Ancylobacter polymorphus: one gene and its partner. Each later gene encodes a partner of the first gene's protein in a complex. Links are inferred from orthologs where the notes say so. Each region holds a gene or a part of one and is shown on either strand. Other genes may lie near its edges. The genes, in order: K9D25_RS14735 and smc.

Region 1 (3,105 bases):
GATGCGGTCACCGAGCCGCATCGCCTCTTCCGGGTCGTGTGTGACGATGATGCAGGTGGCGCGGGCATCGCGCAGAACCTTCAGCGTCTCGCTGCGCACACTGCCCCGCAGCCGACTGTCGAGGCCGGAGAACGGTTCGTCCATAAGGAGAATGCCGGGGCGCGGCACGAGCGCGCGGGCGAGCGCCACGCGCTGCTGCTCACCGCCCGACAAAGCATGTGGATAGTTTTCCGCATAGGCGGCAAGGCGCACCCGTTCCAGCGCCCGCAACGCCTCGTCATGCGCCCCCGCCGGCCCCAGACGGCGCAGGCCGAAGGCGACGTTTTCCACATTGGTGAGGTGGGGGAACAGCGCATAGTCCTGGAACACCAGCCCGATGGCGCGCTTTTCCGGCGGCACGAACGCGCCCGGACCGGCCACCACCTGCCGGTCAAGCAGGATTCGCCCGTGGCTCGGCCGCTCGATGCCGGCGATCAGCCGCAGCAACGTGGTCTTGCCGCAGCCGGACTGGCCAAGCAGGCAAAGGATTTCGCCCGGCTCCACGGTGAGGCTGACACCACGCACCGCTTCCACCTCGCCATAGCCGTGGCGCACCTCTTCCAGCACCAGCCGGCTGGCGAGCGAGACCGGCGTGCGGGAGGGCTGGGACGGCATGGCGCTACCTGATTCTGTCAGCATGGGGGCTCTTTCAGTCGTCCGGATCGTCGTCGCCATCCGGTTCATGCGCGAAGGACAGCTCGAATTCCGGCTCCAGCGGGTCTTCGTCGTCCTTCAGGTCGGGCGCGTCGCTGGGCAGCGGCACGGTAAGGCCAGCGGCCACGCGCGAATCGATCATCCCGGTGCCGCGCAGTTCGTCGAGGCCCGGCAGGTCCTGGATGGTATCGAGGCCATAATGGACGAGAAAGGTCTCGGTGGTGCCATAGGTCACCGGCCGCCCGGGGCTGCGCCGCCGCCCGCGCAGCCGCACCCAGCCGGCGGCGAGCAGCACGTCGAGCGTGCCCTTGTTTGTGGACACGCCGCGAATTTCCTCGATCTCGGCGCGGGTGACAGGCTGGTGATAGGCAATGATCGCCAGCGTCTCCAACGCGGCACGCGAGAGCCGGCGCGGCTCGGGCTTGTCGCGGGCGAGCAGGAAGCCGAGATCGGGCGCGGTGCGCAGCATCCATTTGCCGGCCACCCGCGCGAGATTGAAGCCGCGGTCGGCATAGTCGGCCGAGAGCGTGGCGAGCAACGCCCGCACATCGGCGCCATCGGGCAGGCGTGCGGCCATGGTGGCTTCGTCCAGCGGCTCGCCGGCCGCGAACAACATGGCTTCGAGCAGGCGCAGATCCGGGTCGCGTCCCGGCGCGCGCGGTGCCTCCTCCGCCGGCTCCGGCAGGGGACTGCGGGCGGCGTCGGCGCTCATGCGCCCTCCTCCGGCACGTCGCGCCGGCTGCGAATCCAGATCGGCGCGAAGCTCTCCTCCTGCTGCACGTCGATCAGCCCTTCACGCACCATTTCCAAAGTCGCCGAGAAGCCCGACGCGAGCGCGGTCGCCCGCATCTTCGGGTCGGCGATCCAGTTGAGCAGGAAACCGTCGAGCCGGGACCATTCGCCATGCAGCGCCAGCCGCCCCAGCAGCCGCTCCAGCCGCTCGCGCGCCTCGGCCAGCGAGATCACGCTGCGCGGGGGAAAGCGCACCTGCGACAGCGCCATCTTCTGGCGCTGGGCACCATAGGCGGCGAGCAGATCATAGAGCGTCGCCTCATAGACGATGGGACCGGCCGCCTGCAGCGGCTCCGGCGCCCCACGCGTGAAAACCTCGTGGCCGATGCGGTCGCGTGTGGCGAGATGCGCGGCGGCGGCGCGGATCTGCTCCAGCCGGCGTAGCCGCTCTGCGAGATCGGCGGCGAGATCGGAAGCGCTCGGCCCCTCCTCCTTCGGCGGGTCGGGCAGCAGCAGGCGCGATTTGAGATAGGCGAGCCACGCCGCCATGACGAGGTAGTCGGCCGCCAGTTCCAGCCGGATGCGGCGCGCCTCCTCGACGAAGTGCAGATACTGCTCGGCGAGCTGGAGGATGGAGATGCGGTGCAAATCCACCTTCTGCGTGCGCGCCAGCGCCAGCAGCAGGTCGAGCGGCCCTTCGAAGCCGTCGACATCCACCACCAGCGCGGGCTCGCCCGCCTGGCGCGCGGCGTCGGCATCGAAGGTGAACTGGCTTTGGACCATCAGGAACCGCGAACGACGTTCAGGACGCCGCGATCATAGCCGAAAAACGCGTCCGTGCCTCATCCAGGGCGATTTCCTCCGGCACCGCCAGACGTGCGAGCGCCGCCGCGCAGCGCCGGGCCGCCGCGCCCGCGAGGAGTGGCGTGCGGGAGGCGACTTCCGTCATCTCGTCGAGCCGGCCATTGCAGTGCAGCGCGAGGTCGCAGCCGGCGGCGAAGGACGCCTCGGCGCGGTGCGCGAGCGACCCCGCCAGCGCGCCCATGGACAGATCGTCGCTCATCAGCGCGCCGTCAAAACCGATATGGCCGCGAATGATCTCGTCGATCACCGTGGGCGAGGTCGTGGCAGGGCGGTCGGGGTCGATGGCGGCGTAGACGACATGCGCCGTCATGCCGAGCGGCAGGTCGGCCAACGCACGGAACGGCGCGAAATCCGTCGCTTCCAGTTCGGCGCGGGAGGTCTCGACCACCGGCAGGCTCTCATGGCTGTCGGCACGGGCGCGGCCATGGCCGGGAATGTGCTTGAGCACCGGCAGCACGCCGCCGCTCATCAGCCCTTCGGCCGCCGCGCGGGCGAGATGCGCCACCTGCGGCGGGGTCGCCCCATAGGCGCGGTCGCCGATGATGCCATGGCCTTCGGGCAGGCGCAGATCGGCGCAAGGCACGCAGTCGATAGTGATGCCGAGCGCCGCGAGATCGGCCGCCATCAGACGGGCACCGAGGCGGGCGGCCTCGGCCGCGCCGTTCGGGTCACCCGCCTCGGCGCGGCGCGCGAACACGTCCGCCGGCGGATAGACCGGCCAGTGCGGCGGGGCGAGGCGCTGAACCCGCCCGCCTTCCTGGTCGATCAGCACCGGCGCGTCGGGGCGGCCAACCGTGGCACGAAAGGCGGCGACAA
Region 2 (4,310 bases), 2.4 Mb from region 1 along the record:
ATCACCCAGCCCAGACCCGCGCCAACCAGCACACCCGCGACGAATTCGGCACCGAGCCGAAACGCCAGCGCCATGCCGGCCGAAGAGGATGTCCTGTCCGCACCGGCGGAAGCCTTCTTTTCGGCTTGCCGCTCGGCCTGCACCTTGTCCAGCGCACTGCCTAGCCCGCGCAACCGGCCAGATAGCTCAGCGTCGGAAACATCCGGCTGCCCCGAGTCGCCATGGCCGTCCGTCTTGTCTCGGTCGTCCATCATCCGCACTCAAGCCTGACCGGAGAAGGATTTCCCGACCCCGAAGACGGGCGCACCATAGTGTTCGCCCCTAGGGGTGTCAAGGATGTGATCGCATCTTTTAAGTCATTGCAAAACAATGACAAAAGCAAAGTGTGGACGCTCTGTCGCAGGCGTTTCGATCGCTTCCCGCACCAAGGGAAGGGGACAGCCATGTTTTTGGCATGCCAGCTGCGCATCCGAAATTACCCGTAGCTGAGCCGCATATGGCGCGATCAGCTCGCCTCGAGGAAGCGCTCTGCGGTCGCAAGGTCGACGGAGACCAGCTTGGAGACCCCGCGCTCGGCCATGGTGACGCCGAACAGACGGTTCATCCGGCTCATGGTGATGGGATTGTGGGTAATGGTCACGAAGCGCGTCTCGGTGAGGCGGCGCATCTCGTCGAGCAAATTGCAGAAGCGTTCCACATTGGAATCGTCGAGCGGCGCATCCACTTCGTCCAGCACGCAGATCGGCGCTGGATTGGTAAGGAACACGGCGAAGATCAGCGCCATCGCGGTCAGCGCCTGTTCGCCGCCGGACAACAGCGAGAGTGATTGCGGCTTCTTGCCGGGCGGCTTGGCGATGATGTCGAGGCCAGCCTCCAGCGGATCGTCCGAATCGGTGAGCACCAGTTGCGCCTCGCCCCCGCCGAAAAGCGTGGTGAAGAGTTGGCGGAAATGCCCGTCGACGACATTGAAACTGGCCTGCAGCCGCTCGCGCGCCTCGCGGTTGAGGCTGTAGATGCCCTGGCGCAGCCGCTTGATCGCTTCGGTGAGATCGTCGCGCTCGCCGGTGAGGCCCTTCTGCTGGGTCTCGATCTCGGCCAGTTCCTCTTCGGCGCGCAGATTCACCGCGCCGAGCCGCTCGCGGTCGGCTCTCAACCGGCCGAGTTCGGCTTCCAGCTCCGCCAGCACCGGCATCGGGCTGTCGGGTGCGAAGCCGGCGATCTCGCGGGCGGTCTCCGGCGGGCCGTCGAGCGCCTCCGCCATCTCACGCGCAAGCACCTCCCGGCGCTGCCGCGCCGCCTCGACCCGCGCCTCGGCGCGGGCGCTTTCCTCGCGCGCGGCGGCCAGCGCGTCGAGCGTGGCACGGGCAAGCTTGTCACCCTCCACCTGCAGAGATTCGGCGGTCGCCAGCCGGTCGCCCGCCTCGCGGCGCGCCGCCTCCGCGCGGGCGATCTCGTCGAGCAGAGCGCGCCGGCGAGCGGCGAAGCGCACGGGCGCATCGTCAAGCTCTTCGCGCTCGTGCGCAGCTTCCGCGAGGCGCGCCTCAAGCGCGGCGACGCGCGCGCCCGTGCCACCGGCCCGCGCTTCCCAGGAGGCGCGCTCCTGGGCGATGAGAGTGAGACGCCGCAGACGCTGGTCGCGCTCGCGCACCAGTGCATCCGCGCGCACGCGCGTCTCCGCCAGCACCGCGCGGTCCTGAGCGACGCGGGCGCGAATCTCCGCCAGTTGCGCCTCGCCTTGCGCCGGTGGCGGCTGGTCGGCCATGTCCGCGCGCGCTTCCTCCAGCGCGATCGCGGCAATCTCGCGCTCTTCCTGCAGGCGTGCCAGATTGGTACCGAGCGCGGCGAGCCGGGCGGACTGCTCGGCGGCGGCGCGTTCGGCACGGGCAAGCTCGTCCCGTGCGGCCTCCATCGCCCGCAGGCTGGCGCGGCGCGCTTCGCGGGCGGCGTTCTCGCGGGCACCGGCGGCGCGCAGCGCGGCCTCCGCCGCCTCCAGGCCGCGGCGATGCCGCGTCACTTCAAGACGGGCGCCTTCGAGCTGGGCTTCGATATCAGCGAGGCGATTGCGCTCCGCCAGCCGCCGGGCCGCGGCGGTGGGCGCGTCGGCGGCGGCGACAAAGCCGTCCCAGCGCCACAGGTCGCCTTCGCGGGAAACGAGGCGTTGTCCGGCCTTAAGCTGGGCGGCGAGGCGCGGGCCGTCAATGCGATCAACAACGCCGATCTGGCTGAGCCGGCGGGCGAGCACCTTGGGCGCGACTACATGGGCGGCAAGCGGCTCGGTTCCCTCGGGCAACGGTGCGTCGCCGAGAGGGGCGACCAGCGTCCAGTGCACCGGCGCCTCGCTGTCGGAGGGCGCATCGAGATCATCGCCGAGCGCGGCGCCAAGCGCAGCCTCATAGCCCCGTGCCACCTCGATGAAGTCGAGCACCGGCGACCAACGTCGCGGCGTGCCAACATCGAGCAGCTTGGCGAGGGTGCGCGCTTCCGTATCAAGCCGTTGGGCCGCCCGTTCCGCCTCGGTGAGCGGACGGCGGGCCTGATCGAGAGCGGCGCGGGCCACCGCATGGGCGTTCTCGGCCTCCTGCGCGGCCGCCTCGGCGGCCGCGAAGGCGTCCTGCGCCGCTTCGGCACGCTCGCGACGCTCGTCGAGGCGGGCGGCATCGACATGGGATTCCAGCTGCCGCTTCTGGCCCGCCAGCACGTCTACATCGCGGTCGAGCCGCGACAGGCGCTCGCCTGCCTCGCGCAGCGCGCGTTCCATCGCCCCGCGCCGCGCGGTCGCTTCGGCATTGGCAGCCGTCGCATCGGCAAAGGCGCGCTCAGACTCGGCGAGGCGCCCCACCGCCTCCCCATTGCGGGCCAGCGCCTCGTCTTCCAGTTGCGCCGCCTGTTCCTGGGCTATGGCGAGTTCCTCGGCCTCCTGGGCGAGGCGCTCCAGCATCTCGCCGGCGTCTTTCTCCAGCGCCCGCTCACGCTCCATGTCACCGCCGAGCTGGGCAAGCCGGCGGTCAAGCTCCTCGCGGCGGGCTCCGGCCCGCGCTTCTTCACGGTCGAGTTCGCCACGGGCAAGGGTCAGCCGCTGAAGCGCGGCGGCGGCCGCTGCATCGGCCTCGCGCAGAGCGGGAATGCCGTGCGCGGCCACGGCGGCGGCGCGGGCGGCTTCGCCCTGCTGCACGGTGCGGGCGGCAACCTCGCGCACGGCGAGATCAAGCACCCGGCTCGCTTCCCCGAGCCCTGCCTCTGCCTCCAGCCAGCGCAACCACAGCAGGGCGGCTTCGGCCTTGCGTATATCGGCGGAGAGCACCCGGTAGCGCGAGGCCTGGCGCGACTGGCGGCGCAGCGCGTCGAGCTGGCCGGAAATCTGGCCGATGACATCCTCGAGCCGCGTCAGGTTGGTTTCCGCCGCCCGCAGGCGCATTTCCGCCTCGTGCCGGCGCGCATGCAGGCCGGCGACGCCGGCGGCTTCTTCCAGCAGGCGGCGCCGGGCGGTGGGCTTGGCGCCGACGATTTCGCCGATCTGCCCCTGCCGTACCATGGAAGGCGAACGCGAGCCGGAAGAGGCGTCTGCGAACAGGATCTGCACGTCGCGGGCGCGCGCCTCGCGCCCGTTGATCCGGTAGGAGGAACCCGCCTCCCGTTCGATGCGGCGGGAAATTTCCAGCATGTCCGCATCGTTGAACACGGCCGGGGCCGAGCGGTCGCCATTATCGACCACCAACACCACCTCGGCGGTGTTGCGCGCCGGACGGGTGGTGGAGCCGCCGAAGATGACGTCGTCCATCCCTTCGGCACGCATCGCCTTGTAGGAGCTCTCGCCCATCACCCAGCGCATGGCCTCGACAAGATTGGACTTGCCGCAGCCATTCGGGCCCACAATGCCGGTAAGGCCGGGCTCGATCAGCATTTCGGTCGGCTCAACGAAGGTCTTGAAGCCGGTGAGACGCAGGCGGGTGAATTTCATGGGTCTAGGGTGCCGGCCGCCGGCCACAAGTTCAAGTGGCGGCGCGCGCCCGATCCACGACATGTTGCGGTTTGCAGGCTATTTCGCACCTCCGACCGGCGCGGCGTCGGCTGCGTTCACGCCTCCTCCCAGCCGAGCCAGCGGCGCAGGCGGGCACTGATCACCAGCGCTGCCAGTGCGAAGGCGCAGCCGAGCGTGATATCGGCCACGCGATCCCCTGCCGCGTGCATAGGCACATGCATCAATGTGCCCACCAACTGCAGCAGCAGAATGACAAACGCCGCCATCGCCGCCATGCCCAGAGCGCCGTGCAGATTCTGCCCCGGCCAGCGCACCAGGGCGGCAAGGGTGA

What was found.
Region 2: the proteins of K9D25_RS14735 (region 1) and smc are in contact, whole or in part, in a crystal structure (PDB 3ZGX), measured with the Bacillus subtilis proteins. The link is inferred for Ancylobacter polymorphus from one-to-one orthologs.

Annotation. Positions count from the first base shown.
Region 1 is NZ_CP083239.1:3,124,133-3,127,237, reverse strand. Bases 306-3,105 are described here. They hold K9D25_RS14735 (segregation and condensation protein A), read right to left. Parts: upstream 2,209-3,105; coding sequence 1,402-2,208; downstream 306-1,401. Other genes in these bases: nagZ (beta-N-acetylhexosaminidase), read right to left, coding at 2,228-3,105; scpB (SMC-Scp complex subunit ScpB), read right to left, coding at 689-1,405; K9D25_RS14745 (ABC transporter ATP-binding protein), read right to left, coding at 306-654. Outside these bases: more of K9D25_RS14745, read right to left, coding at 1-305. UniProt on the Bacillus subtilis protein: Participates in chromosomal partition during cell division. May act via the formation of a condensin-like complex containing Smc and ScpB that pull DNA away from mid-cell into both cell halves.
Region 2 is NZ_CP083239.1:734,148-738,457, forward strand. The notes cover bases 306-4,310. They hold smc (chromosome segregation protein SMC), read right to left. Parts: upstream 3,959-4,310; coding sequence 506-3,958; downstream 306-505. Other genes in these bases: K9D25_RS03525 (FUSC family protein), read right to left, coding at 4,075-4,310. Outside these bases: K9D25_RS03515 (AtpZ/AtpI family protein), read right to left, coding at 1-251. UniProt on the Bacillus subtilis protein: Required for chromosome condensation and partitioning.